DNA from 2 places in the Leifsonia sp. NPDC102414 genome. Region 2 is predicted to be linked to the other one. Evidence: predicted binding sites of a transcription regulator. Region 2 holds the regulator's gene; the other holds the start of a gene.
What was found. Region 2 encodes HspR, which represses chaperone genes until heat shock. Its sites were predicted from a motif close to AAGTTGAGTCNNNNNGACTCAACTT; they were not measured.

Region 1: a site for HspR is predicted at 7,731-7,755, ahead of ACIRCZ_RS00110 (ATP-dependent Clp protease ATP-binding subunit). Genes of this name have one in related genera too.

Annotation. Positions count from the first base shown of each region.
Region 1 is NZ_JBIWKN010000001.1:15,165-29,999, reverse strand. It holds gene ACIRCZ_RS00135 (DUF1611 domain-containing protein) at 1-239, shown strand, start outside; gene ACIRCZ_RS00130 (hypothetical protein) at 236-463, opposite strand; gene ACIRCZ_RS00125 (transglycosylase domain-containing protein) at 514-3,126, opposite strand; gene ACIRCZ_RS00120 (type I restriction endonuclease) at 3,372-4,469, shown strand; gene ACIRCZ_RS00115 (DUF2510 domain-containing protein) at 4,562-5,050, shown strand; gene ACIRCZ_RS00110 (ATP-dependent Clp protease ATP-binding subunit) at 5,138-7,711, opposite strand; gene ACIRCZ_RS00105 (hypothetical protein) at 7,913-8,488, shown strand; gene ACIRCZ_RS00100 (DNA glycosylase AlkZ-like family protein) at 9,068-9,586, shown strand; gene ACIRCZ_RS00095 (SDR family oxidoreductase) at 9,617-10,399, opposite strand; gene ACIRCZ_RS00090 (helix-turn-helix transcriptional regulator) at 10,500-11,339, shown strand; gene ACIRCZ_RS00085 (MFS transporter) at 11,332-12,945, opposite strand; gene ACIRCZ_RS00080 (hypothetical protein) at 13,103-13,771, shown strand; gene ACIRCZ_RS00075 (hypothetical protein) at 13,758-14,114, shown strand; gene ACIRCZ_RS00070 (hypothetical protein) at 14,133-14,835, shown strand, end outside.
Region 2 is NZ_JBIWKN010000002.1:314,665-329,499, reverse strand. It holds gene dnaK (molecular chaperone DnaK) at 1-1,470, shown strand, start outside; gene ACIRCZ_RS09840 (nucleotide exchange factor GrpE) at 1,473-2,186, shown strand; gene ACIRCZ_RS09835 (DnaJ C-terminal domain-containing protein) at 2,312-3,301, shown strand; gene ACIRCZ_RS09830 (heat shock protein transcriptional repressor HspR) at 3,304-3,720, shown strand; gene tdh (L-threonine 3-dehydrogenase) at 3,914-4,957, shown strand; gene ACIRCZ_RS09820 (glycine C-acetyltransferase) at 4,957-6,141, shown strand; gene ACIRCZ_RS09815 (hypothetical protein) at 6,209-6,937, opposite strand; gene ACIRCZ_RS09810 (LacI family DNA-binding transcriptional regulator) at 7,031-8,053, opposite strand; gene ACIRCZ_RS09805 (MFS transporter) at 8,194-9,597, shown strand; gene ACIRCZ_RS09800 (beta-glucosidase H) at 9,636-12,131, shown strand; gene corA (magnesium/cobalt transporter CorA) at 12,258-13,229, shown strand; gene ACIRCZ_RS09790 (class I SAM-dependent methyltransferase) at 13,251-14,381, shown strand; gene ACIRCZ_RS09785 (hypothetical protein) at 14,422-14,709, shown strand; gene ACIRCZ_RS09780 (AraC family transcriptional regulator) at 14,738-14,835, shown strand, end outside.

The DNA of each region.
Region 1 (14,835 bases), on a different contig from region 2:
TCGAGTCGTTCGCCGCCACGCGCGTCATCGGCGTCACGATCAACCACGAGAACATGACGGACGCCGAGGTCACCGCGGCCATCGACGCCCACGAGCTCGAGCTCGGCCTTCCCGCGACGGACCCGCTCTCCCGCCCGCTGGACGCGCTGGTCGACATGGTGCTGACGGCGTTCCCCGAGCTGGAGCACACCAGCCCCGCCTCCGCGGCCGCCGCCGCGACGCCCGGCGCCACGCACTAGCGCCCGAACAGCGTCCTGAGCATCCCCCAGAGGCCGCGTCGCCTGCGCGGCGCGGCGTCGGGGGCAGCCGTCACGGTGTCGAGGAAGCCGACCCCGCACTGCGGGCACTCGACGATCAGCTCGTGCACGGCGAGCCCCGCTCCGTAGTACGGGTTGCGCACGGCGTTCGCCTCGGCGCCGCACGACGGGCATGTCGCGCTCGCTCCTCCGCTCCCGGCCTGCATCCTTCCATTGTGCGTCACCGGGCGGCGTTCCGGCTCAGGGCGCTGCCTGCTCAGCCGAGCGTGATGGTGACCGTCTGGCTCTTCGAGGCCGCTGAACCCTCCGCAGGATCGACGGCGGTAACGCGCAGATCGGCGTCCGACTTCCCGTTCCCGTTCCCGCCGGAGTCCGGTTTCTTCACGGTCACGTTCGTGAACCCTGCGGCGGTCAGCGCTGCTTTCGCCTCGCTCTCCGTCTTGCCGATCAGGCCGCCCGGGATGCTCGCCGACTGCCCGTTGCTGACCTGCACCGTCACCGAGCTGCCCTTGTTGGCGGAGGTCCCCGCCGCAGGGTCAGTGCCTGCGGCGGTGCCGGCCGGCTGCGACGAGTCCACAGGCGTGCTGTCGATCGTCGCGTCCAGCCCGAGCCCCTGCAGGAGGGTCTGGGCTTCTTGCGGGGACTTGCCAGACACATCCGGGATGGTCACCTGGTCGCCGTAGAGCACGGCGTTGGTCGGCTTCGTGAACGCGCTGCCGCCGTAGAGGCCGTCGATGGCGCTGAGGATCGGCTTCGCGATCGAGAACTTCACGTCGCCGCCGCCGATCCCGTCGAAGTCGAGGCTGCGCAGCGGCGTCGAGCCGGACACGTTGCCGACCCAGGTGGCCGTCGACACCTTGCTGGTGGAGGTGACGAGCCAGTTCTGCAGCGAGTCGTCCGTCGTGCCCGTCTTGCCCATGATGGGCGTCCCGTCATACGGGTTGGCGCTCTCGGCCGTTCCTCCGCCGCGCATCACGCCCTGCAGCGCGTACGTCACCCCGGCGGCGATGTTCGGCTGGAGGCCCTGCGTGCAGGTGGTCGGGCTGACCTTGTGCGCCGAGCCGTCCGCGTTCACCACCTTGTCGATCGCGACCGGCGTGCAGACCACGCCGTTGTTGGCGATGCCTGCGTATGCGGTGGCCATCGTCAGCGGAGACAGGTAGTTGACGCCGAGGATCATCGACGGAACAGAGGTCAGCGGGTTGCTCGACGACGCAGGATGCACGCCCAGCGCCTTCGCGGCGTTCAGGATCGAGCACAGGTCGATCTGGGTGCCCATCTTGGCGAACGCGGTGTTCACCGATTCGGCCGTCGCGGCCATCACGGAGAGCCTGCTCGCCGAGCCTTCGTCGTTGGTGACGGGCCAGTCCGGCCCGGTGATGTCGGCGCAGCTGTTGGTGAAGTCGGACGTCGGGAAGTCGTGCTGCGACGCGTTGATCGTGTCGTACAGGCTGTTGCCCGCTTCGAGCCACGCGGCGAGGTCGAACGCCTTGAACGTGGACCCGGTCTGGAAGCCCTGGGACCCTCCGTACGCCTCGTCGGTGTTGTAGTTCACCGCCGTCGTGCCGTCGATCGGCTGATCGGTGTTGTTGAACGCCCTGTTCTCGACCATCGTCACGATCCTGCCCGTGCCGAGCTCCATCGAGACGTTGGATGCGCCGAGGTCGATCCCCGCCATCGACGGCGGGATGTACGAGCTCAGCGACTGCTGCGCCACCGCCTGCAGGTCGAGGTTGAGGGTGGTGTAGATCTTGAGGCCGCCGCGGTTGAGCGTCGCCCAGCGGTCGTCGGCGGTCGCGCCGTACGCCGGGTCGTTGAGCACCACATCCCGCACGTAGTCGCAGAAGAACGCGGCGTTGTACTGGGAGGCGGACGCGCATCCGGAGGTCGTCGGCGTGATGGTCGGCTGAATGGGCGTCTTCTTGGCCACATCCCGCTCCGCTGCGGTGATCTTGTGGTTGATCTCCATGCGGTCGAGCACGTAGTCGCGCCGTTCCTTGGTGGCCTTGTACCCGTTCGCTGCGCCGTTGTCCTTGTTGTCCGGCTCGTCGATGCGCAGGTTGGCCGGGTTGTTCAGAATGGCGGTGAGCGTCGCGGCCTGCGGAAGGGTGAGCTGCGCTGCCGTGGTGTTGAAGTAGTAGTGCGCCGCGGCCTGGATGCCGTAGACGGTGCCGCCGAATCCGACGACGTTGAGGTAGCCGAGCAGGATCTGCTGCTTGGAGTACTTCTTCTCCAGCCCGACTGCGTATCGCATCTCCTGCACCTTGCGCTGCAGGGTGACACCGGCGGCGTCGGCATAGCAGGCCTTGAGCTTCTTCTCGTCGGTGAGCGCGTCGCAGCGCTCGACCTCGACGTTCTTCACGTACTGCTGCGTGATCGACGAGCCGCCCTGCACGGAGCTGCCGCTCACGGTCGAGAGCGCACCGCGGACGGTGCCGAGCAGGTCGACGGCGCCCTCCTGATAGAACCGCGGATCTTCGGCGGCGACGGTGGCGTCCTTGACGGTCTGCGCCACGTCGTTCCAGCCGACGTCCTGCCTGTTCTGCGCGTAGAACGACGCGATCGGAACATCCACGCCGCCCTTCTTGGCGAAGACGGTGGTGTTCTGCGCGAACGGCTGGATCTCGAGGTTCGACGGCAGCGCCTCGAACGCGTTCGACGCGGCGGCGGCCGCTTGGCCGACTCCCAGGAAACCGGGAAGGACGAACGCCGATGTCAGCACCGCTGCGATGAGCGCGACGACCCCGAACTGCATGATCAGCCCCGCGCGAGACCGCGCAGGCCGGATCTCGTAGCGCCGCAGCGGGTCGAAACGTCGCGAGAATGCGGCGAACCGCGGGCGGTCACGGAGCGGCGGTCGGGTAGGCATCGGTCCAGCGTTCCACCGGAACACTAAGAAACCTCTGACGCGTGCTGCCGAATGCTGTCGTTCTTCACAGACACGGGATGTGCGGCACTCAGGTTGGCTGCGCGTCCTGCGATCGCAGTTTTCGATCAAGCAGTGTGAACCGGTCGTCCGATTTTGTCCCCAGTTCGAGTGTGGTTCGGGCCGTGACAGCCCGTTTCGATTCGGCGACTCGCTAGCCTCTGAGTGACTTTACAGACGGAGGAACCATGGATTTCGCTGAAGTTCTGGCCGCGCTGGCGCTCAAGGTGAGGAACCAGCGCGACGCGATCCAGACCGAAGAGGCCACCAAGAACGCATTCATCATGCCGTTCATCTCGAACGTGCTCGGCTACGACGTGTTCAACCCTCTCGAGGTCGTGCCGGAATTCACCGCGGACGTCGGGATCAAGAAGGGCGAGAAGATCGACTACGCCATCATGCGGGATGGCGAAGTGCAGATGCTCATCGAGTGCAAGAAGTCGAATGAGAGCCTCAAGATCGAGAACGCATCGCAGTTGTACCGCTACTTCGCGGTGACGAATGCGCGCATCGCGGTTCTCACCAATGGCGAGACCTATCACTTCTACACTGACCTCGACGCTCCCAACCGGATGGATGCGAAGCCCTTCCTGGTCCTCGACCTCCTCGATGTCGACGAGACGCTCATCCCGGAGCTGCGCAAGCTGACCAAGGACGCCTTCGACCTCGACTCGATCATTAATGCAGCCGGAGAGCTCAAGTACATCGGGCAGATCAAGCGCGCGCTGGCATCGCAGTTCCGCGAGCCGGACGACGACTGGACACGCTTCTTCATCGGCCGCGTGTACGACGGTTCGATCACTCAACGCGTGCGCGAGCAGTTCGCACCCCTCGTGGCCAAGGCGACGAAACAGTTCCTCAACGATCAGGTCAATGAGCGCCTCAAGACGGCGCTCGGCGGATCGAACTACGCGCCCATCGAGCCAGCACCAGACGATGCAGTCACGAGCCAACCGCCCGCTCATGACGACCTCGACCGCGACACCGAGATCGAGACGACGCTCGAAGAGCTCGAGGGCTATCAGATCGTCAAGGCGATCGCGTGCAGCGAGGTCAAGCCACAGCGGGTCGTGCACCGGGACTCGAAGTCGTACTTCGCGATCCTCCTCGACGACAACAACCGCAAGCCGATCGCACGTCTCCACTTCAACGGCAAGGCGAAGAAGTACATCGGGTTGTTCGACGAGGAGAAGAACGAGACGAGGCACGAGCTCGGTTCGCTCGACGAGATCTATGCACACGCCGCACACATCCGCGACACCGTCAGGCATTTCGCGGACAAGTAGCTCGACTCCGACGCGCGTCACCCGGGCTGGGGTCTGGAGCCGGCGTCTCCGCGTTCCCTAGAGTGAGGCGGCATCCACACTCAGGGGGAACCGTGACAACACCCGCACCCGGCTGGTACTCCGATCCGGCGGACGGCAGGATGGTGCGCTGGTGGGCGGGCGACGGATGGACGGAGCACGTTCGTCCGTTCCCTGAGCCTGCGCCTGCGCCGCAGCCTCCGAACCCGGCGTTCGGACAGCAGTACCAGACAGCGCAGCCCTCTTGGCAGCAGACAGCGCAGCCCACATACACGCGCGAGCCGCGCATGACGATCGCTCGTGGCGAGAAGGATCGTCAGGTCCGTCGTAACAACCCGATGGCCTACCTGGGGCTCGTCTTCTCCCTGCTCGGGCTCATCGTCAACCCGTTCGCGATCCTGAGCATTCTGGGCATCGTGTTCTCCTCGATCGGCTGGGCAAAGTCCGGTGAGCTGTCCTCCGTCGTCCGATACTCAGGCAAGGTCACGGCCATCATCGGGGTGATCCTGGGGGTCGCCACCCTTGCGTACTTCGGCTGGACGTTCTCCCGCGCGTTCGTCTGACCGCGCCGCATCACGCAGAAGAGGCGGTGACCCCGTCCGGGATCACCGCCTCTTCTCACCCCCGTCGCGCGGGGGCAGAGCCGCCGCTTACGCCGCCGCCCGCATCCACTCGCCCGCACGCGCACCGGCGGTCACGCGGAGCTCGTCGCCCTGCGCATCCACCGTCACCGTGCCGCCGTCCGTCAGCTCTCCGCTGACCATCAGCTCGGCGATCCTGTCGTCGATCTCGCGCTGGATCACCCTGCGCAGCGGTCGCGCTCCGTACTCCGGCTCGTAGCCGGCGTCCGCGATCCAGGCGACCGCCGCGTCCGTCGCGTCGAAGGAGATGGAACGGGAGCCGAGGCGGCCGGAGGTCGCCGTCAGCAGCAGGCGCACGATGTCGCGCAGCTGCTCTGCGTCGAGCTTCCTGAAGAGCACGATCTCATCGATCCGGTTCAGGAACTCGGGCCGCATTGCTTCGCGGAGCTTGCCCATCACCCTGTCGCGCAGGTCCTTCTCCGAGGCGAAGCCGGCCGCGGAGGCGTCTCCGCCCACCGGGACGAAGCCGAGGGCACCGCTGCGGGATGCGAGGAACTCCGAACCGAGGTTCGACGTCATGATGACGACCGTGTTGCGGAAGTCGACCGTGCGTCCCTGACCGTCGGTCAGGCGTCCGTCGTCGAGCACCTGCAGCAGCAGGTTGAACACGTCGGGGTGCGCCTTCTCGATCTCGTCGAACAGCACGACCGAGTACGGGTTGCGGCGCACGCGCTCTGTGAGCTGTCCTGCCTCGTCGTAGCCGACGTATCCGGGAGGGGCGCCGACCAGGCGGGCGACCGTGTGGCGTTCGCCGAACTCGCTCATGTCGAAGCGCAGCATCGCCTTCTCGTCGCCGAACAGGGAGGAGGCGAGCGCCTTCGCGAGCTCTGTCTTGCCGACGCCGGTCGGGCCGAGGAAGAGGAAGCTTCCGACGGGGCGGCGCTCGTCTCCGAGGCCGGTGCGGTTGCGGCGCACAGCCTTGGCGACCGCGACGACCGCGTCGTCCTGGCCGATCACGCGCTCGTGCAGCTCGGATTCGAGCTTCGCCAGGCGCTCACGGTCTGCTTCTCCGATGCGGCTGACCGGGATGCCCGTCGCCCGAGAGATGACCGCAGCGATCTCCGGCTCCCCCACCACCGCATCCGGTCGCGGGCTTGAGCCGAGCTCGTCGAGTGAGCGCTGGACGCCCTCGATCTCGTCGCGCAGGCGCGACGCCTCCTCGTAGTGCTCTGCCGCGACGGCGGAGTTCTTCTCCGCTTCGAGGGTCGCGAGCGTGCTCATCAGCGCTGTCGTGTCGACGCGCTTGCCGAGGCGTAGGCGGAGGCGTGCCCCCGCCTGGTCGATCAAGTCGATCGCCTTGTCCGGCAGGAAGCGGTCGGAGACGTAGCGGGCGGACAGCTCGACGGCGGCGCGGATCGCGTCGTCGGTGTACTGCACCCCGTGGTGCTCCTCGTACGCTCCGCGGAGCCCCGAGAGGATGAGCACGGCGTCCTCGACGCTGGGCTCGCCGACCGTCACCGGCTGGAAGCGGCGCTCCAGCGCCGGGTCCTTCTCGATGCGGCGGTACTCCTTCAGGGTCGTCGCACCGACCAGGTGCAGGTCGCCCCTGGCCAGCCGCGGCTTCAGGATGTTTCCCGCGTCCATGCCGCCGGACTCACCGGAGCCGCCTGCGCCGACGACGGTGTGCAGCTCGTCGATGAACACGATGAGCTCGTCCGTTCCCGCGCTGATCTCGTCCATCAGGTTCGTCAGGCGCTCCTCGAAGTCGCCGCGGTAGCGGGTTCCCGCCACCATCCCGGCGAGGTCGAGCGCGACGACGCGCTTGTCGCGGAGCTGCTCCGGCACGTCGCCCGAGACGATCGCGCTGGCCAGCCCCTCCACGATGGCGGTCTTGCCGACGCCGGCCTCACCGACCAGCACCGGGTTGTTCTTGGTGCGGCGGGACAGGATCTCCACCGTCTGCTCGATCTCGTCGAGGCGGCCGATCACCGGGTCGAGCTTGCCGTCGCGGGCGAGCTGGGTGAGGTCGGTGCCGAACCTGTCGAGCATCGGAGTGGTGGATGCGTCAGCACCGTCGTCCTGCGCGTCCTGTCCTGCGGCGCCCGCACCGACCGTCGCGGTCTGGCGCATGGCCGAGGTGAGCGCATCCGGTGTCACACCGGCGGCCTGCAGCACCTGCCCGGCCGGGGCGTCCTGCACGATCACGAGGGCGAAGAACAGGTGCTCGGGGTCGATGTACGTGGAACCCGATGCGCGGGCCACCTGGTACGCGTGGAACAGCGCCCGCTGGGCGGACGGGGTGATGGATGCGGCGTCCGCGTCGACGGGGTCGCCCGTGCGCGGGAGCCGCTGCTCAGCCGCGGCGGCGACCGCCTGCGGGTCGGCGCCGATGCGGCGCATGGCGTCCGCGGCGGGCTCCTCCGTCGCCATGACGCGGAGGATGTGCAGGGCGTCCAGCTCGCTGTGGCCGTGTTCGAGCGCGAACCGGCCGGCCTCGGCGAGGGTCTCCTGCGTGCGCCGGCTCAGGAACCGGCTGATGTCGATGGAGCGCGCGGTACGCGCACGCTCACCCGCGAGGTAACGGGCGAGGAACTCGTCGAACGAGTTGCCGCCGTCACTGTCGGGAGTGAAGTCTTCGGGCACGAAATCTCCTGTGTGTTGAAAGTTGAGTGAACTGCACTCAAGTTCAACGCTTCGGGGTTCTTGATATTCCCGTGGCCGCCGAAATCGCCTCGGCATCGCAGCGCGGCGACGCCGCCGCGACCTCTCTGAGAAGCCGCCAAGAAGCCGGTGCGAAGCCGTGGCGCGTGCGCCGACCGCTCCGCGTCGCGTTAACCTTGAGGGATGGAAGGTCGCGTCGGCTCCAGGAATGGCGTCGCGAATGCCAAGGCGAGGGCGCTGTACGACGCGGTGGCGTCAGCGCTCCAGTCGCCTATGCACGCCGACCCTGACACCGTCTCCGTCGAGCACGATGCGGCCCGCTTTCTCGTGCGGTTCAGCGACCTCCCCCTCGCCGCCTTCCGGGCCAGGGTCCCGCTGTCGACCCCGCCTGCGCAGGCCAAATCGGCCGTCGCGAACGCCGCCAGGAAGGCGCACGCCAACATCCTGCAGTGGCGAGAGCTCGGCTATCTCAACGAGGTCGGCGCCAGGGTCGCCGCCCTCCGGGATGCCGGTGCGTACGCCGGTCGGTTGTTCGAGGCGTATGGCCAGGGCCGGCTCGACGAGGCGGAGCTCGTCGCCCGGCTGCGCGAGATCCCCCCTGTGCCGCTCGACGGCATCCCGATCGGCCAGAACTCGTCCGGCCAGGGAGGTGGGGGCCCGATGGATGTGGCTGCCACGGCACTGCGACGCCGCCTGATCTCCGCCGCCCTCTACCAGCACATCGTGGACGAGCTGTCGGACGCCGGGCACCAGGGCTGATGGCTGTCCCCCGGCTGAGCCGCGCAGACGCCCGCAGGATCGCCGTCCGTGCTCAGCGCCTCGACGCTGACCGCCCCACCAAGCTGCTGCCGCTGGTCGAGCAGCTCACTCTGCTGCAACTCGATCCCACTGCCGCCATCGCCCCGGCCGCCGATCTGATCGCGTGGACCCGCATCGGCTCGTCGTACCGCCCTGAGCACCTGCAGCGGGCGGTCGAGGTCGACCGCACCCTGTTCGAGCAGAAGGCCCAGGACGACGAGAGCACGCCGCCCATCGCCATGCTGCGGCCGACCTCTGCTCTCCGGCTGCACCTCGACGCCATGTCGCGCTGGCCGTCGGCCGGCAGCCGCGTGCAGGCCTGGCTGGAGGCGAACGCGCAGTTCCGCCTGGATGTACTCGCCCTGCTGAGCGCGGAAGGTCCCCTCCTCTCGCGCGACATCCCTGACACCGCCGCCGCTCCGTGGGAGTCGACGGGCTGGACCCACAACCAGAACGTGACCAGGATGCTCGAGTTCCTGTCCGCCCGCGGCCACCGCGGGCCGCATCGGCAGGCAGCGCACCTGGGACATCGCAGAGCGGGTGTACCCGTCGGGGATCGCTGTCGTCCCAGAAGAGGAGGCCAAGGGCATCAGGGACGCCGCGCGGCTGCGCTCGCAGGGCGTCTCGCGCGCCGCGATGGTCGGCGATGCGGGAGAGCCGGTCGAGATCGAGGGCAGCTCCCGCCTGTGGCGGGTCGATCCTGCCGCTCTGGATGCGCTCGGCTCCGGCCGCGCGTTCACGGGCCGCACCGCGCTGCTCTCGCCGTTCGACCGGCTCATCCACGACAGGGTGCGCACGCTCGAGGTCTTCGAGTTCGAGTATCTGCTGGAGATGTACAAGCCCGCCGCCAAGCGCCGCTGGGGCTACTTCGCGCTGCCGATCCTGCACGGCGACTCCCTGGTCGGCAAGCTCGACGCGACGGCGGACAGGAAGGCGGGAGTCCTCCGGGTGGCCGCGGTGCACGAGGACACGCCGTTCACCCGGTCCACCAGGAGCGCGGTCGACGCGGAGATCGCCGACCTCGCCGACTGGCTCGGCCTCGCCGTCGAGCGCGCGTGACGCCGGCCACGCTCGCAGGAAGGTACGGTCCTAGCTCACCTGCGCCGCCTTCTTCCCGTGCGGGTCGGATGCGTTGAGCGCGGCGACGACCGTGTCGTAGTCACCGCGCGCCTCCCCGTAGCGGAGGAACTTCACCCGCTCCACCAGGATCTCCCGCGCGTCCGGCTGGGTCTCGAGCAGCGTCATCGTCTCGCTGACGAAGTCGTCGAGCGGCATCGCGACCTCGCTCTCCTCCTGTCCAGGCAGGAGTCCGGTGCGCACCGCGGGCGGCACGAGTTCGATGACCTGCACGCTGGTGTCGGCGAGCTGCAGCCGGATGCTCTCGCTCAGCTGGTGGATGGCTGCCTTCGTCGCGTTGTAGCTGGGGGTCGCGGCGAGCGGCGCGAAGGCAAGCCCGGACGAGACCGTCACGATCGCGGCGTCATGCCTGGTCTGCAGGTGCTCGACGAACGCGGCAATCAGCCGGATCGGCCCGAGCAGGTTGGTGGTCACGGTCGCCTCCGCCGTCTCGAGGAACCCCGACGGGGTGGTCCAGTCCTCGACGCGCATGATGCCGGCCATTGCGACAACCACGTTGAGCTCCGGATGCGCGGCGATCACCTGGGCGGACGCCGCGCGGATGCTGCCGGCGTCCGTCGTGTCGATCCGCACCGTATGGATGCCGGGGTGCTCGGCCGCGATGCGCTCCAGCAGTTCGGTTCGGCGACCGCCGACGATGACGGCGTTGCCCTTCGCCTGCAACGCGACGGCGATGGCGAGACCGATGCCACTGGTCGCGCCGGGAATGAAGACAGTGTTTCCTGTGATGTTCATGCTTCGAGTGTCTGCCGGCCGCGCGCATCCAGGCAGAGAGCGGTCATCGGGGGACCCGCGATCCCTGGTTGCGCGGGCCGCGACAGCGGATGATGGATGCATGGACCGCTCCTCCCTCGCCGACTTCCTCCGCAGACGCCGCGAGGAACTCCAGCCCTCCGACGTCGGGCTCGCCTCGGGAGCGCGCCGTCGGGCGCCTGGGCTGCGGCGCGAGGAGGTGGCGCAGCTGGCGAACATGTCGGCCGACTACTACACGCGACTGGAGCAGCAGCGAGGTCCGCAGCCGAGCGAGCAGATGCTCGCATCGCTCGCCAGAGCCCTCCGCCTGAGCGGGGACGAGCGCGACTACCTGTTCCGCGCCGCCGGCCACAACCCGCCCGATCGCCTCAGTGGAGCGTCGCACGTCGCCCCAACGCTGCTCCGTGTGCTCGACCGCCTCGACGACACCCCTGCGCTGATCCTCTCCAACCTCGGAGAGACGCTGGTGCAGAACCGGCTGTCCGCCGCGCTGCTCGGCGACCGCTCCGGATACACCGGCATCGAGCGGTTCGAGTCGTACCGCTGGTTCGTGCATCCGGAGACCGAGCGCAGCCACTACCCGGAGGACGACAGGCAGCGGCAGAGCCGCGCGCAGGTCGCGTCGCTGCGCGTCGCGTACGGGGCGATGGGCGCGGCGTCGCAGGCGGGCGAGCTGGTGCGGACCCTCCTGCGGGAGAGCCAGGAGTTCGCCGAGCTGTGGGAGAGGCACGAGGTGGCCACCAGGTTCGAGGACCACAAGACGCTCGTGCATCCGGAGCTCGGCCCGATCGAGCTCGACTGCCAGGTGCTCTTCACCGAGGACCAGTCCCAGTGCCTGCTCGTCCTCACCGCCCCTCCCCGCACCGAGGGTGCGGAGAAGCTCGCACTGCTCGGCGTGCTCGGCACGCAGGCGTTCAGCTGACGGTCTCGTCCTCGCGGGTGCGGCCGAGCACCTCGGTCGGGATGCCGCGGGAGAACGCGAGCGAGCCGAGCGAGATCGCGATCAGGCCGAAGAGCGCCACCCGGAGCGACGACAGCTGCGAGTCCCGGTAGATCGACTCGAGCGTGTCGGCGTCGCTCGTGGACAGTCCGGCGTCCTCGCCGATCTTCTGCACACTGTCGGCCGGCACGATCTCCACGCCGCCGTTCGTCCGCTCAGCGATCGTCGACTGCACGCTGTCCGGCAGGCTGCTCGCCGCGACGCCGGAGGCGAACGAGGTCGCGAGCGCGCCGATCAGGATCGAGCCGATGAGCGCTGTCCCGAGCGATGAGCCGAGATTCTGGAACACCCCCTGCAGGCCGCCGACCTCGCTCGTCTGCTTCTCCCCGACGCTCGACATGTTCACGTTTCCGAGCTGCGACGCCAGCAGCCCGAGCGCGCCGCCCGCCAGGAACATCCCGATACCGAAGAGCCAGCTCCGCAGGTCGGGCGTGACCGCGCCGAGCAGCAAGATGGAGCTCAGCACCAGGATGATCTGGCCCACCCGCACGATCCGCCGCGGCGACCAGAACCTGGACAGCATCGTGCCGAGCACGGAGAACAGGATCAGCGACACCGACAGCGGGAAGATCTTGAGCCCGGTGGACAGCGCATCCAGGCCGAGGGTCATCTGCAGATAGACGGGCACCATGAAGAACAGCCCGGCCGTCACGGCGTACTGCGCGCCCAGCACGCTGAGGCCGCTGCGGAGCTGCCGGATGGAGAACATCTCGATGTGCACCAGCGGCGAGCGCCCGGCGTCGACCAGCTTCCGTTGCCTCCGGGCGAACAGCACGATGAGCACCCCGCCGAGGAGGATGAACCAGGCCGTCAGCGAGATGCCGAACGGATTGATCGGCACGCCGCCGACCACCGGGGAGTGCAGGGGGATGAGCCACCCCCAGGTCTTGCTCTGCAGCATCCCGTAGACCACGAACACCAGGCCGAACGCCGAGAGCAGAACGCTCGCGATGTCGATCCGAGACTTGGTCCTGCCTGTCTCGTCCCTCACCAGCCTGGAGAAGATCACGACGACGGCCATGATGACCACCTCGGCGACGAAGACGTACCGCCAGTCGAGATAGGTGGTGACGTACCCGCCGATCAGCGGGCCGGCGGCGACGGCGGCGCCGGAGACGGCGCCGATGATCGCGTACGCGGTGATCCGGTCGTGGCCGCGGTAGTTGTCGGCGATCAGTGCGGCGATGGCGGGGATGACGAGCACGGCGCCGAGTCCCTCGATCACCGACCAGCCGAGGAACAGGAGCTCGATGTTCGGGCTCAGCGCCGTCAGCAGCGATCCGACCGCGTACACGCACGCCCCGATGACGAACGCCCTGCGCCTCCCCCAGACGTCGCCGAGTTTCGCGCCGAGCAGCATGAACGCCGCCATCGTCAGCGTGTAGAAGGTGATCGCTGCCTGCATCGCCGCGACCGTGGTGTGCAGATCGGCGACGACGGTCGAGATCGACACGTTCATCACTGTGCCGTCGAGCACCATCACGAACTGGGCAGCGCCCAGCACGATCACGACCGACCATTTCTTCATGCGCGGCTCCTCGGGGTCAGTATGTTCCCCCCACGGCCGTGGCCGCAATGGTCGGCTATCGGCTGGCATACGACATTCGCCTAGTTCTTTGCCAGCCAGCGTGCGTAACCTTCGAGGTCCGCCGCACTGTCGGCTTCACCGTACGGAGGGGAAACGCATGACGACACGGACGCTTCCTGCGCCGCGCGCCGATCGCCGGCCGTTCCGCGTCGGCCCGTTCGCCCGCCGCCGCCTCGCCCAGCAGGCCAGGCTGGATGCGGCAGCGACCGCTCAGGGTGCGGCACGGGATGGGGACCATGGCGAGCCCACCACGCCGCACGTACAGGCCATGCAGGCCCACGCCGCCGCGTACGCCAGGCGCGAGGAGCAGCGCTTCTTCGTGCGCATCGACCGCGAGCTGACCGAGTACCGGGTGCTGTCGCGATCGCTCGACACCGACCTCGCCGCCTACGACAGGTTGACAGGCGACATCTCCTTCGACGACCGCGACTTCATCGCGAACGGATCCGGCCCCGGCTTCGAAGAGCTGCGCAGGCTGGAGCGCCGGATCACGCGCGGCAAGCGCCGCGTCGACGAGCTGTCTGCTCTCATCCACTCCCGTTTCACCGCCGCGAAGCTGCGCGCCAACCGCTACTTCGACCACGCGGACGAGAAGCTCGCCGTCTACTGGGGCGCATACCGGCGCGAGCTCGCGGCCGATCGCGCCGCCGCCCCGGATCGCACGCTCGACAGGGCGCCCGTGCTGCAGCGCTCCGACTGGCTCACCACGAAAGAGAACACCAGGTTGCTCGAACTCTGGCAGGGGAGAAACGATGCCCAAGCGTGACCGGCTGCCCGCCGACTACACGGTTCCGAAGACCGCACGACTCCGTCGTCGCCTGTTCTGGCGGCTGCGCAGGATGCGCGCCGCCGTCGACGTCGAGACCCTCGAGGTCTTCGAGCACGAGCTCGCGGCGTTCGAGCGCGGCGGCGTCGCCGAGATCGAGCGCCAGCGCACCCGCAACATGGCGGCGGCCGCCGCCCGCGTCATCGCCTCGCAGAAGCGCGAGGAGCTGATCCGCGGCTCGATCGAGCGCACAGAGCGTCAGCTCGAACGCGCCGAAGTCGCCGCTGAGCGGCTGGACGCGCGCCTGCTCGGCCACGACCCCGACCTGCACAACTTCGCCTGAGACGGAAGGAGAGACACCATGGCCAGAGACATCGTCGCGAGACCACCGCGCATCCGCTCCCGCGTCGGGCACATGTCGCGCTTCGCGCACGTGCTCGTCTATCTGCTGCTCCTCGGCATGATCACCGTGGACTACGTCCTGCTCTCCCAGGCGCTGACGCTGCTGTTGCGCAACGACAGCCAGTACGGCTCCATCGGGCTGCAGATGTACGTGATCACACTGGGCATCTCGCTCGCGGTGGTCACACTGCCGCACGTCGTCGCGATCGTGATGCGGCGCATCCAGGCCAGGGTGATGGACCGCCGCTGGTCGATCGCCGCCGTGCTGATGAGCCTGGTCTGGGTCGCGCTGCTCACCGCGATCACCATCGCCAGGATCAAGGCGGGCATCGACGCGCAGAACGCCGGCGGCCTGACCGGCCTCGTCGGCGGCTCGACGGCGCCGGCCACCACCGGATTCTCCTGGACGGCCCCGGACACGATCATGGCGTTCCTGATGCTCGGCGTGCTCGCCACGTCCGGTGCGATCAGCTTCATCGTCGCCTGGCTCACCACCCGCCCGCTCCTGCTCGCCAGCGAGAAGGCGCACGCGCACGTCGACGAACTCCGCCGCTACCGCGACCGGCTGCTCGGCGAGGCGGTCGCCGCCCGCGAGGAGACCATCCAGGCCATGCACCTGGATGCGGCGGATCATGCCAGATACACCGGCGCCAGGATCACCT
Region 2 (14,835 bases):
GAGGCCGGTGAGATCGCGGGCCTCAACGTGCTCCGCATCATCAACGAGCCCACCGCGGCCGCGCTCGCATACGGCCTCGACAAGGGCAAGGAAGACGAGCTCATCCTGGTCTTCGACCTCGGTGGCGGAACGTTCGACGTCTCCCTCCTCGAGGTGGGCAAGGACGACGACTTCTCGACCATCCAGGTCCGCGCCACCGCCGGTGACAACCGCCTCGGTGGAGACGACTGGGACCAGCGCATCGTCGAGTGGCTCATCAAGCGCTTCAAGGACTCGACCGGTGTCGACGTCTCCAAGGACAAGATCGCGCTGCAGCGCCTCAAGGAAGCTGCAGAGCAGGCCAAGAAGGAGCTGTCGTCGAGCATGTCGACGAGCATCCAGCTGCCGTACCTCTCGCTCACCGAGAACGGCCCGGCCAACCTCGACGAGACGCTCACCCGCGCCCAGTTCGAGCAGATGACCAGCGACCTCCTCGACCGCACCAAGAAGCCGTTCCAGGACGTCATCCGCGAGGCGGGCATCAAGGTGTCCGACATCGCGCACGTCGTGCTCGTCGGCGGTTCCACCCGCATGCCGGCCGTGAGCGAGCTGGTGAAGCAGGAGACCGGTGGACAGGAGCCCAACAAGGGCGTCAACCCTGACGAGGTCGTCGCCGTCGGCGCCGCCCTCCAGGCCGGTGTCCTCAAGGGAGAGCGCAAGGACGTCCTCCTCATCGACGTCACCCCGCTGAGCCTCGGTATCGAGACCAAGGGCGGCATCATGACGAAGCTGATCGACCGCAACACCGCGATCCCGACCAAGCGCAGCGAGACCTTCACGACCGCGGACGACAACCAGCCGTCCGTCGCCATCCAGGTCTTCCAGGGCGAGCGCGAGTTCACCCGCGACAACAAGCCACTCGGCACGTTCGAGCTCACCGGTATCGCCCCGGCTCCCCGTGGCATCCCGCAGGTCGAGGTCACCTTCGACATCGATGCGAACGGCATCGTGCACGTGTCCGCCAAGGACAAGGGCACGGGCAAGGAGCAGTCGATGACGATCACCGGCGGCTCGTCGCTGCCGAAGGACGACATCGAGCGCATGGTGCGCGAGGCGGAGGAGCACGCCGCCGAGGACAAGAAGCGTCGTGAGACCGCCGAGACCCGCAACACGGCCGAGCAGCTCGCATACTCGATCGAGAAGCTGATCAAGGACAACGAGGACAAGCTCCCCGAGGACGTCAAGAACGAGGTCCAGGGCGACGTCGACGCGCTGAAGACCGCGCTCGCCGGAGACGACGAGGACGCAGTCAAGACCGCGTACGACAAGCTCAACGCGAGCCAGCAGAAGCTCGGAGAGGCGATCTACTCGTCCGCTCAGGCCGACGCGACCGCCGGTGAGCAGGCTCCTGCCGGTGACCAGCCCGCCGAGGAGAACTCGGACGAGGACGTCATCGACGCAGAGGTCGTCGAAGACGAGGAGAAGAAGTAACGATGTCGGACCAGAACCCCAACGGGCAGGGCGAAGACCCTGAGCGCGAGGAGCCGATCATCCGCGACAAGCGGAAGATCGACCCCGAGACCGGCAAGGTTCGGCAGCCGCAGGCCGGCCAGGATGGCCAGGACGGCGACGGTCAGGACGCCGGCGCGGCTTCCGGAGACGGAAGCGGCGCCGGCCCCGACCTCGCCCACGAGGAGCTCGTCGACGTCGGCCCGGCCGACGGGGACGACCTCGGGTCCCTCCTCTCCGACGACGACCTGGATCTGCTCAGCGGGCAGTCGACGGCGGACCAGCTCGCGGCGGAGCGCCTCGCCGATCTCCAGCGGGTCACCGCGGAGTACGCGAACTACCGCAAGCGCACAGAGTCCAACCGCGAGCTCGAGCGGGAACGTGCGGTCGGCGACACGGTGAAGGGGCTCCTTCCCGTGCTCGACGACCTCGACCGTGCTGAGAAGCACGGCGACCTCGAAGAGGGCAGCGCGTTCGCCACGATCGCGGCCAAACTGCGCACCACGGTGGAACGTCTCGGCCTCACGCCGTACGGCGAGAAGGGCGAGCCGTTCGATCCGCAGATCCACGAGGCGATCTTCCAGCAGCCGACCCCCGGCGTGACGGTGGACACCATCGCCGACGTGGTCGAGACGGGCTACCGGCTCGGCTCCACCACGGTGCGGGTGGCGAAGGTCGTCGTCGCGGTTCCGGCCTGACCCCCGACGGCCGGATGCACGTGACACGCGAAGCGGCGGGATACGCATCCCGCCGCTTCCGTGACGTGCGCCACGAATACATGCAGACTTCATACACACGACAACAGGCTTAGAAAGGAGGCGCCATGGCAAGCCAGGACTGGTTCGACAAGGACTTCTACAAGGTTCTCGGCGTCTCCAAAGACGTCACCCCAGCGGAGCTGAAGAAGGTCTACCGCAAGCTCGCGCGCAAGTACCACCCCGACTCCAATCCCGGCGACCCGGCCGCGGAGGCCAAGTTCAAGGAGATCAGCGAAGCGCACTCGGTGCTCGGCGATCCCGAGCAGCGCAAGGAGTACGACCAGATCCGCGCGATGGGCTCCGGTGCCCGCTTCACCGCGCCTGGCTCCGCGGGTCAGGGCGGCTTCGACGACGTCTTCGGCGGGATGTTCGGCCAGGGAGGAAGCCGAGGCTACAGCTACCAGCAGGGCGGCAACTTCGACGACGTGTTCGGCGGACTGTTCGGCCAGGGCGGAGGCGGCTTCGGCTCGTCAAGCGGAGGGTTCCGCGGCTACGGCGGACCGACGCGCGGCCGCGACGTGACCGCGCACACCACCATCGACTTCGTCACGGCCACCAAGGGCGAGACCATCACGCTGCAGGCCTCGGACGGCAAGCCGATCAAGGTCAAGATCCCTGCCGGCGTCGCAGACGGCCAGAAGATCAAGCTCCGCGGCAAGGGTCAGCCGAGCCCGGACGGCGGCGAGGCGGGCGACATCGTGCTCACCGTCACCGTGCGCAAGCACCCGGTGTTCGAGCGCGATGGCCTCAACCTGCGTGTGACCGTCCCCGTGACGTTCGCGGAGGCGGCCCTCGGGGCGACCATCGAGGTGCCGACCCTGGGCGGCGACCCCGTCAAGCTGCGCGTCGCGCCGGGAACGCCGAGCGGCCGCGTGCTGCGCGTCAAGGGCCGCGGTGTGCAGACGGCGAAGGGCACGGGCGACCTCCTCGCGGTGGTGCAGGTGGCGGTTCCTTCGCACCTCTCCCCGGAGGCTCAGGAGGCGCTCAAGGAGTTCGCTGCGAAGCTTCCAGACGAGAATCCCCGCGAAGATCTGCTCGCTAAGGCCCGCACCTGATCATGGATGAGAACAGCCAGGTCTTCGTGATCTCGATCGCGGCCGAACTGGCGGGGATGCATCCACAGACCCTCCGCCAGTACGACAGGCTCGGGCTGGTCAGCCCGAGCAGGACGGCAGGCAAGTCGCGCCGCTATTCGATGCGCGACGTCGCGAAGCTGCAGGAGATTGCGCGGCTCGGGGCGGAAGGTGTGAGCCTCGAGGGCATCCGGCGCATCCTGGACCTGGAGGATCAGGTCGGCGCGCTCACGAAACGGGTGCGCGAGCTCGAGACGGCGCTGGCGGACGAGCTGCTGAACCGGCCCGGCCACCGCGTCTTCGCGGCAGGCTCAGCGGGCGAGGTCATCTCGCTGCGCGCGGGCACGCGCGTCCGTCGCAGCAACCAGGTCGTCGTCTGGCGTCCCCTGGACCGCGACTGACGGCACCCATCACTCGTGCAGAAGGCGCGGTCGGCAGCACGCCGGCCGCGCCTTCCGCACGCGTGGACGGCCTCAGCCGATGGACGTCGGAGCGTCTAGGCTGTCAGCGGCGAGACGCGCCGCCCCACGAGGGCCGCGCATCCCGAACTGCTTCACGAACCCCCACGAGGGGCTGTCCACAAGGAAGGTGGCGATGAAGGCTCTCTTCAAGAGCGAGGCCGGACCCGGTCTCGAACTGGTCGACGTACCCGAGCCGGAGATCGGGCAGGCGGACGTCAAGATCCGCGTGCTGCGGACCGGCATCTGCGGAACAGATCTGCACATCCAGCGCTGGGACGACTGGGCGGCGTCCGCCGTCGTCACCCCGCTCATCCCCGGGCACGAGTTCTTCGGCGAGGTGGTCGAGGTCGGCCCGCTGGTGCACGATGTGGCCGTCGGCGACCTCGTCTCCGGCGAAGGGCACATCGTCTGCGGGACCTGCCGCAACTGCCGCGCGGGACGCCGCCAGATGTGCATCCGCACCCAGGGCCTCGGCGTGCAGCGCAACGGCGCGTTCGCCGAATACCTCACCCTGCCGGCCACCAACGTGTGGGTGCACCACAGCACCATCGAGCCGGAGGTCGGCGCCCTGTTCGACCCGCTCGGCAACGCTGTGCACACCGCGCTCGCGTTCCCGGTCGTCGGCGAGGACGTGCTGGTCACGGGGTGCGGCCCCATCGGCCTCATGGCCATCGCGGTCGCCAGGCACGTCGGAGCGCGCTTCATCGTCGGAACGGACATCAGCGCGGCCAGGCTCGCGCTCGCAGAGGGCATGGGCGCCGACTACACCGTCGACGTCTCGCAGGCGCCCATCCGGTCGGCGCAGCAGGCGCTCGGGATGCGCGAAGGCTTCGACGTCGGGTTCGAGATGAGCGGTGCACCGAGCGCGCTGCCGGGGATGATCGAGAACATGAACCACGGCGGCCGCATCGCGATGCTCGGGCTGCCGTCCGCTCCGATCGCGATCGACTGGGGCAACGTGGTCACCCACATGCTCACCCTCAAGGGCATCTACGGCCGCGAGATGTTCGAGACCTGGAACGCGATGGGCGCGATGCTGCAGACCTCCGCAACGCTGCGCGACGCCATCGCCTCCGTCGTCTCCGACCGGTTCGCGGCGCGGGACTGGGAGAAGGGGTTCGCCGCGGCCGCGGCGGCCGACGGCGGCAAGGTCATCCTGGATTGGACGGAGCTCTGATGTACGGAACGTTTCGGGAGACGGTGGCGATGCAGCTGACGGAGATCGAAGCGGCGGGGCTCACCAAGCGCGAGCGCAGCATCCACGGTCCGCAGTCGGCGCTGATCACGGCGGACGGCGCCGAGGTACTCAACTTCTGCGCCAACAACTACCTCGGCCTCGCCGACCACCCCGCCCTCGTGGATGCGGCCAAACAGGCCCTCGACGACTGGGGATACGGGCTGGCGAGCGTGCGGTTCATCTGCGGCACGCAGGAGCAGCACCTCGAGCTGGAGCGTCGCGTGTCGCAGTTCCTCGGCACGGAGGCGACCATCCTGTTCTCGTCGTGCTTCGACGCGAACGGCGGGGTCTTCGAGACGCTGTTCACCGCGGACGACGCCATCGTCTCCGACGAGCTGAACCACGCATCCATCATCGACGGCATCCGGCTCTCCAAGGCGCAGCGCTACCGCTACAAGAACCGCGACCTGGCCGACCTGCGCGCCCAGCTGGCCGCCGCACGGGATGCGGGTGCCCGCCACACCGTGATCGTCACAGACGGCGTGTTCTCGATGGACGGCTACATCGCCCCGCTGCGCGAGATCTGCGATCTGGCCGACGAGTTCGGCGCGCTGGTGTTCGTCGACGACTCGCACGCCGTCGGGTTCGTCGGGGAGCACGGGCGGGGGACGCCGGAGTTCTGCGGAGTCGCCGACCGGGTGGACATCTATACGGGCACATTCGGAAAGGCGCTGGGCGGCGCATCAGGCGGCTACGTGTCGTCGCACAGCGAGATCGTGGACCTGCTGCGTCAGCGCGCGCGGCCGTACCTGTTCTCGAACACGCTCGCGCCGTCGATCGTCGCCGGGACCATCGCGGCGCTCGACCTGCTGGAGCAGTCCGACCACCTGCGCGCGCAGCTCGTCGCCAACGCGGCGCTGTTCCGTTCGCTGATGACCGAGGCGGGCTTCGACCTGCTGCCGGGCGAGCATCCGATCGTGCCGGTGATGTTCGGCGACGCGGCGCTCACCGCACGCATCGCCGACGAGATGCAGCGGCTGGGGGTCTACGTGACGGCGTTCTCGTTCCCCGTGGTGCCGCGCGGCAAGGCGCGCATCCGCGTGCAGCTCTCCGCTGCGCACACCGACGAGGAGATCCGTCGCTGCGTGGCCGCGTTCGTCGCCGCTCGGGATGCGGTCGCGTAAGCGCTGCGCCTGACGGTGGCCGTCTGAGCGCCGCGCGTGACCGCCCGCGAGTCTTCGGCTGCGTCGGTTAGTACCCCGCAGGCCAGCTGAATGGGGCGGGCGGGGTGGCGGACGTGCCGGACGCGGTGACGACGATGTCGATGTCCTCGTGGTCGGCCAGGGTGATCGCGGCGGGGTCGCCGGTGGCCGGCTTGCCGTCGACGAACGTCGTGACGGTGTCGCCGGACGCCGCCGAGTAAGAGCCGATCCGGCCGGACGCGAGCGCCACATCCCACTCGGTGAACACCTGACCGAGGGTGAACGTGGTCTTCACGGGCGATTCGACGTGCACGATGCCCGAGGTGTCGTGGGTATGCAGCGGGGAGATGGATGCGGCCTTCTCGTCGATCCCGAGCAGTGCGGGCACCTGGACGTTCGCGCCGTCGACGGTGACGCTGAGGTGCGAGTGGATGTGCTCCACCGTGCCCTCGCTGCTCAGCATGGTGAGACCGGCAGCCTTGGCGCGAGCGGCCGGGTCGGACGGGGCGTTCCACGGCGGAGCGGACTCGGCTCCGGCCGCGACGGTCGGCGCCACGGACGGAACCGCCGCAGCGTCCGCCGCCTTGGAACCGGCGTTCGCCACGATCACCGACGTCACGATCGCGCCGACGAGCACGACCGCCACGCCTCCGCCGCCCCAGACCAGCGTGCGGCGACGCCGCTCGCGCAGCTTCTGCTGGCGGATCAGCTCCGCCGACCTGGCGCGCGCGGCCGCCTTCGCCTCGCGGGAGCGCTCGTTCTTGGAGTTCGTGGACATGTCATCCTCCCTGTACCGGGCTACATCGTCGCTCGCGTCGCAGGGAATCGCCTGAGCGCGGTTCGCGCCGGGCGCGGCTCGCGCCGAGCGTGCCTAGCGCTGCGCGGTCGACTCGCGCGGGATGGCGCGCACCGGCGGAGCGTCGACGCGCTCGACCCGCTCGCCTGCGCGCATCCTGCTGTACGCATCGTGCAGGGTGGCGGCGAGGGCGTCCGCGTCGAACGCGACCGTGCTCAGGCGCGGGACGAACTCCGCCCCAGCTGGATGGTCGTCGGCCCCGATCACCGAGACGTCGTCCGGCACGCGGATGCGCGCGTCGGCGAGAGCGCGGATGGCCGCCATCGCGAGGCGGTCGTCGTACGCCGCGACGGCGGTCGGTCGCGTGGCGTCGTAGCGCCAGCTGCGGGCCCAGTCGCGGAGAGACGCTGCAGACGTTCCCGCGTGCGCCACCGTGAGCGTCACCCCGGAGCGTTCGGCCGCCGCCTGCGCTCCGGCGAGCCTGGCACGCGCGGTCGAAGCCGCTGGAGGGGCAGTCGGTGCGAGGAAGACGATCCTGTCGTGGCCGAGCGAGGTGAGGTGGCTCACCGCGGCGTCGCCGAACGGCTCCTGCGGCACGACGAGGGTCGGGGCGTACCCGACCGGTTCCTGGCCGTGCACGATCAGCGCGCGGACCCCGGCGAGACGCAGCAGCTCGGTGGCCTCCGCGTCGCAGCGCGCAGCCTCGGCGAGCACGGCCTCCGGGCGGAGCCGAGCCCAGAGCTGGCCCGCCTCGGCGCCGACGAGGTCGGTCTCGGCGTGGCTGAGTGCATCCACGCCGTCGTCGATGGTGCGGGTGAGGAGGGAGGCGAACGTGCGTTCCAGGGTGGCGCCGCTGTCGTGGCTGGATGCGGCGAACAGCAAACCGGAGACGGCCTCTCCGCTGGCGAGCGACCTGGCCGCCGTGTTGGGCGTGTAGCCGAGCAGTCTGGCGGCTTCGAGGACGCGGTGCCTCGTGTCGTCGGAGACCCGCGAGTTCGGTTTGTCGTTGAGTACGAAGGAGACCGTCGCGCGCGAGACGCCGGCCGCGAGGGCGACGTCGGCGCTCGTCGGGGCTTTGACGACGTGAGGGGTGAACATCCTGGTCTCAGTCTAGGCCGGAGAGGCGTCGTTGGTTACACGGGTAAGCAAAAACCGAGCAATGGCTTGTATTAAAGAATCCGGTGCCCTATGGTTACGCGTGTTAGCACGCAACGTCGCCTGCTCGAAAGGACATCCAAGTGACAACGCCGTCGGAAGACACCACCGGTCCCACCCCCGCACGACCGGTCCAGCCCACGATCCCCTCCAACCTCTCCGGAGTACCGGAGAGCGCATCCCTCGCCTCCACCATCACCACAGCAGGCAGCCCGTTCAGCGCCGCTCCGACCTCCGCCGTCTCGGCGCAGAGCCCCGTCAAGGTCAAGGTGCGCGGCAAGCTGCTCAAGCTGATGCTGTCGATGATGGTCGGGAACATCGCGATCTTCGCGATCTGGGGCGCCGTGCCTGGCGTGCTGCTGCCACTCCAGGTGCAGGGCATCGTCGGAGACGCTGACAAGGGACCGATCTACGGTCTCGTCGCCACCATCGGCGCGTTCGCCGCGATGATCGCACAGCCCATCGCCGGCCTGGTCTCCGACCGCACCCGCAGCCGCTTCGGCCGCCGCGCGCCGTGGATGGTCATCGGCGTGCTGCTCGGCGGGCTCTCCCTCCTCTTCATGGGAGCGGCCAACGGCATCGTGCAGCTCACCGTCGCCTGGGTGATGGTGCAGGTCACGTTCAACTTCGCGCAGGGACCGCTGAGCGCGATCCTCCCCGACCGCGTCCCGAGCGGCGCGCGGGGAACCTTCTCTTCGCTGTCCGGCCTCGGCCTGATGCTCGGCTCGCTCGGCGGCTCGATCGCCGGCGCGCAGTTCGCGAAGTCGATCCCCGCCGGCTACCTGACCTTCGCCGGTATCGCGCTCATCGTGATCGTGCTGTTCGTGATCTTCAACCCGGATGCGTCCAACAAGGGAGAGCCGAAGCCGCCGTTCAACTTCGTCACGTTCCTGCAGACCTTCTGGGTCAGTCCGCGCAAGCACCCCGACTTCTTCTGGGGCTTCACCGGCCGCCTGCTGCTCTACGCCGGTTACTTCATGGTCACCGGCTTCCAGCTCTACATCCTCCAGGACTACATCGGCCTCAAGGGCGACGCGGTGACGATGGTTCCGGTGCTCAGCCTGATCAGCCTGGTCGGCATCATCATCACCACGCTCATCGGCGGACCCGTGTCGGACAGGATCGGGCGCCGCAAGATCGTCGTCATCGTCGCCGGAGCGGTCATGGCGGTTTCCCTGGTGTTCCCGCTGATCATCCCGAGCATCACCGGCATGATGCTGTTCGCCTTCGTGTCCGGGCTCGGCTTCGGCGCATACCAGGCCGTCGACACCGCGCTGATGAGCGAGGTGCTCCCGTCCAAGAACGACTTCGCGAAGGACCTCGGCGTGCTCAACATCGCCGCGACACTGCCGCAGACGCTCGCGCCCGGCCTCGCCGGACTGATCGTCTTCATCGCGGGCAACTCGTACACCCCGCTGTTCCCGATCGGCATCGTGCTCGCCCTCCTCGGCGCCTTCGCGGTCATGCCGATCAAATCCGTCCGCTGACCCCGCCCATCCGGCCGAACCGACTGAAAGACTGCACGATGACCGACACCACCACCGACACCGACACCGACACCGACGCCTTCATCGCCGGCCTCGTCTCCAGCCTCACCATCGAGCAGAAGGTGCGCCTGCTCACCGGCGCCTCGTTCTGGACGCTGCACAGCGAACCGCAGATCGGCCTCGACACGATCGTCGTCTCCGACGGCCCTGCCGGGGTGCGCGGGCAGCTCTGGGACGAGCGGGACAGCTCGGCGAACCTTCCGTCGCCGACCGCGCTCGCCGCATCCTGGGATGTGGACCGCGTCCACGCGCTCGGGCAGCTCATCGCGGCGGAGGCGCGCCGCAAGGGCGTCGGCGTCGCACTCGGCCCGACCGTGAACATTCAGCGGTCGCCGCGCGGCGGACGCCACTTCGAGGCGTACAGCGAGGACCCGTGGCTCTCCGGCGTCGTGGGCACGGCGTTCGTGAAGGGCGTGCAGTCCTGCGGCGTCGGCGCGACACCCAAGCACTTCGTCGCCAACGACAGTGAGACCGACCGCATGACGGTCAACGTCAACGTGGATGAGCGCACCCTCCGCGAGGTCTACCTCGCGCCGTTCGAGCGCATGGTCACCGAGGGCGGGGCGTGGCTTGTGATGTCGTCGTACAACTCGGTCAACGGCGTGACGATGAGCGAGAACGACCTCCTGCGCTCGCCGCTCAAAGACGAGTGGGGCTTCGACGGCGTCGTCGTCTCGGACTGGATGGGCGTGCGCGACACGGTCGCAGCAGGTGCGTCCGCGCAGGACCTGGCGATGCCTGGCCCCGATGGCGTCTGGGGGGATGCGCTGGTCGAGGCCGTGCGCTCCGGCCAGGTCTCCGAGACGGACATCGACGAGAAGGTGCTGCGCATCCTGCGCCTCGCCGGACGCCTCGGCGCCCTCGACGGCGTTGCCGCCGCGACCCAGCTCGCCGAGCCGTGGCCGGCCGAGAGGGTGGATGCGCTGCTGCGCGAAGCCGCCGCGGACGGCATGGTGCTGGTGAAGAACGGCGGAGGAGACGCATCCACCGCCGTGCTGCCGCTCGGCACAACGCCTGGCTCGATCGCCGTGATCGGTCAGCACGCGCGCATCGCCAGGAGCCAGGGCGGAGGATCCGCGACGGTCTTCCCCGACCACGTCGTGAGCCCGCTGGACGGCATCGTCGAGGCGTTCGGCGATGACCTCGTCTCGTTCGCGCCAGGGGTGCGCGCCTCCGACTCGCTGCTGCCGGTGGATGCGACGGTCGCCGTCGACCCCGCGACGGGCGAGACGGGCGTGCACGTTCGCTTCCTCGACGCCGACGGCGGCGTCGTGCTGGATGAGCACCGCGGCAGCGGTCGGCTGACCTGGCTGGGCGACCCCGTGCTCGCGGACACCGCGGTCGTCGAGGCGACCACCACGTTCACCGCTCCGGCGGACGGCGAGTACGCGGTCGGCTTCGCCGGACTCGGACTGTTCCGGTTCGAGGTGGACGGCGAGCTGAAGAGCGACGGCCTGTTCTTCCCGGACGGCACCGACCCGTTCATGGCCTTCCTGAACCCGCCCAAGCAGTCGTTCCCGCTCCAGCTCACGGCCGGGCAGTCGGTGTCGCTGCGGCTGGAACACCGTCCGCAGCAGCAGCTCGGCCTGGCCGCCGTGATGTTCACCCTCGGCTACGAGGAGCCGTTCGGCGCGGCGGAGGACGAACTGGAGCGCGCGGTCGAACTGGCCGCGGCAGCGGACGTCGCCGTCGTGGTCGTCGGCACGACGGAGCAGCTCGAGTCGGAAGGGTTCGACAGGAGCGGCCTCCGGTTGCCGGATGGCCAGGACGAACTGGTGCGCCGCGTGGTCGCAGCGAATCCGCGGACCGTCGTCGTCGTGAACTCCGGCGGACCCGTCATCCTGCCCTGGCTCGACGATGCGCCTGCTGTGCTCCTCACCTGGTTCCCCGGTCAGGAGATGGGTCACGCCATCGCCGACGTTCTCAGCGGCGCCGTCGAGCCCGGCGGACGCATCCCGACCACCTGGGCGGCGACGGAGGACGACGTTCCGGTGTGGCAGGTCGAGCCGGTGGACGGGCAGCTCTACTACGACGAGAAGCTGAACGTCGGCTACCGCGAGTGGCTGCGGCGCCAGGCGGCGGGCGGTCCGGCGCCGGCGATCTCGTTCGGCCACGGCCTCGGCTACACCGCCTGGGAGCTCGGCACGCCGAGCATCGACGAGGCGTCCGGTGAGCTCTCGGTGAGCGTGCCGGTGACGAACGTCGGCGACCGCGCGGGCAAGCAGGTGGTACAGGTCTACCTGTCCCGCGTCTCCGACTCGGAGGTGGAGCGCCCCGTGCTCTGGCTGGCCGGGTACGCAGTTGTGCGCGCTGACGCGGGGGAGGCGACGGCCGCATCCATCGTCATCGAGCCGCGCTCGCTGCAGCACTGGTCTGTGGAGGACCACGCCTGGCGAAACGAGGCAGGCACGTACGCGGTGCGGGTCGGCGTCTCGGTGGCCGAGCTGTCGGACGCCGTGGAGTTCACGGTCTGACCGCCGCCTGATCCCCGACGAGTGGTTCCGGACCGCCAGTCAGGCGAGCGCCTGCGGCAGTTCGGAACCACTCCTCGCCGTTCGAGCGGGTAACGTTGCGGCAGCCCATCGGAAGGATCCCCCGCCATGATCGTCGACAACGCCGTGTACGTGGACGGCCGGCGCACCGCGGACCCGAGTTCGCTGGAGCAGACCTTCGAGACCGTTCAGGAGCGAAACGGCTTCGCCTGGATCGGCCTCTACCGGCCGACGGAGACCGAGCTGGGGGAGGTCGCCACCGAGTTCGAGCTGCCCGACCTCGCCGTCGAGGATGCCCTGAGCGGACACCAGAGGGCGAAGCTGGAGAAGTACGGGGCGACGACGTTCGTCGCGCTGCGGCCGGCGCACTACATCGACGAGACGGAGAAGGTCGAGTTCGGCGAGGTGCACGTGTTCCTCGGCGAGCAGTTCATCATCACCGTCCGCCACTTCGAGTGGCCGGACCTCTCCGAGGTGCGGCACAGGATGGAGAGCGAGCAGCGCCTGCTGGAGCTCGGCCCGATCGCGGTGCTGTACGGCATCCTGGACCAGATCGTCGACGACTATGCGCCGGTGATCGCAGGTCTCGAGAACGACATCGACGAGATCGAGGACCAGCTCTTCAACGGCGACCGCACCGTCTCCCGCCGTATCTACGAGCTGTCCACCGAAGTCATGACGTTCCAGAGGGCCGTCAACCCGCTCGGCGACGTTCTGCAGGGCCTGCGGGATGCGCTTGCCGCGTCCGGAGCGGACGAGACGCTTCGCGACCGGTTCCGGGATGTGCACGACCACGTCATCCGCATCGTGGAGCGGGCGGACGGATTCCGGCAGATCCTGCAGAACGCGCTGCTCGTGCACACGACGCTCGTCGGACAGGCGCAGAACGACGAGGTCAAGAAGATCTCATCGTGGGCGGCGATCCTGTTCACCCCGACGCTGGTGGGGACGATCTACGGGATGAACTTCGATCACATGCCGGAACTGCACTGGGTGCTCGGCTATCCGTTCGCGCTCGCGCTCATGCTCGCCACCGGCGTAGGCCTGTACTGGGCGTTCCGGCGCAACAACTGGCTCTGACCGGCTGCGAGAATTGACCGCGTGTTCGAGTATGCGGGGTTGCGGCGGTGGCCGGACGTGGAAGGCGAGAACCTGTTCGCGTCGGATGCGGCCGACCGGCTGATCGCGGAGGTGGCGCGGGATGCGGTCGCCGCGCTGGGCGACAGCGCAGGCGGGCTCGTGATCGTCGGCGACGCCTATGGCGCTCTCACTCTCGCGGCGGCGGCCGGTGGTGCGCGCGGCATCCGCGTGCACCAGGACCCGCTGACCGGCGAGCAGGCGCTCGCCGCCAACGCGGCAGCGCTCGGCCTGGCCGACGCGTACACGCAGCACCCGCTCAACGCCGATCTCGTCCGCGGGGCCAGGGTCGTGCTGCTGCGGCTGCCGCGGAGCCTGGATGCGCTCGACGAGATCGCGACCCTGGTGGCAGAGCATGCGCATCCGGAGGTCGTCGTCTACGCCGGGGGGATGCTGAAGCACATGAGCATGGCGATGAACGACGTGCTCGGCGCGGCGTTCGGCTCCGTCACCGCGTCGCTGGCCAGACAGAAGGCGCGGGTCCTGACTGCGGAGCGACCGCATCCCGTGGCCGACCTGCGCACGGGTCGGTGGCCGGAGCGCGCGTACGACGACGAGCTCGGCGTCTGGGTGTGCGCGCACGGCGCAGCGTTCGCCGGCACGGCGATCGACATCGGCACCCGGTTCCTGCTGAGCGTCGTCGACGACGCTGCACCCGATGCGCGCACCGCCATCGACCTCGGCTGCGGCACCGGCGTGCTCGCCACGACGCTCGCCATCCGCAGGCCCGAACTGCGGGTGATCGCCACCGACCAGTCGGCCGCGGCCGTCGCCTCCGCCACGGCGACCGCCGCCGCCAATGGCGTCGCCGACCGGGTCGCGGTCGTCCGCGACGACGGGCTCTCCGCGCAGCCGGACGCGAGCGCCGACCTGATCGTGCTGAACCCGCCGTTCCACATCGGGAGCGCCGTGCACACCGGCGTCGCACACCGGATGTTCGCGGACGCCGCGCGCGTGCTCGCCCCCGGCGGCGAACTGTGGACCGTGTGGAACTCGCACCTCGGCTACCGGGCAGCGCTGGAGCGCACGGTGGGGCCGACCAGGCTGATCGCGCGCAACGCGAAGTTCACGGTGACCGCCTCCCGCCGCCGCTGACCGGTTGCCTTCCGCGCGGGAAGCCGCGAAGCTCGTGTCCATGAGCCACGACGATGCGCCGGATGCGCCGGATGCGCCGGATGCGCCGGATGCGCAGGACGAACCGGATGCGCAGATCGCCGCCGTCCGGGCGGCCGTAGCGGCCGGCGACCCAGCCTCCGCGCGGCTGAGTCTGCACCCGTACCTGCACTGGACGTTCCCGGACGGCACGACACTGCGGGGGCGCATCCACGTGCTGGCGGCGCTGTCCGCACTGGCCGAGGTGCCGGAGCCCGCGTCGGTCGAACTCCGCGACGGCCAGCTCTACCGCTGGGTGTCTGCGGAATAGGGACGTCCGCGCCGCTGTTTTCGCGAGAGTGACGATCACCGCGCTGACCTCTCCCGCCACCCTCGACGAGCTTCTCTCGACGCTCGAATGGCACGTGGACGAGTCGCGGCGTGACGCGCTCGCCGC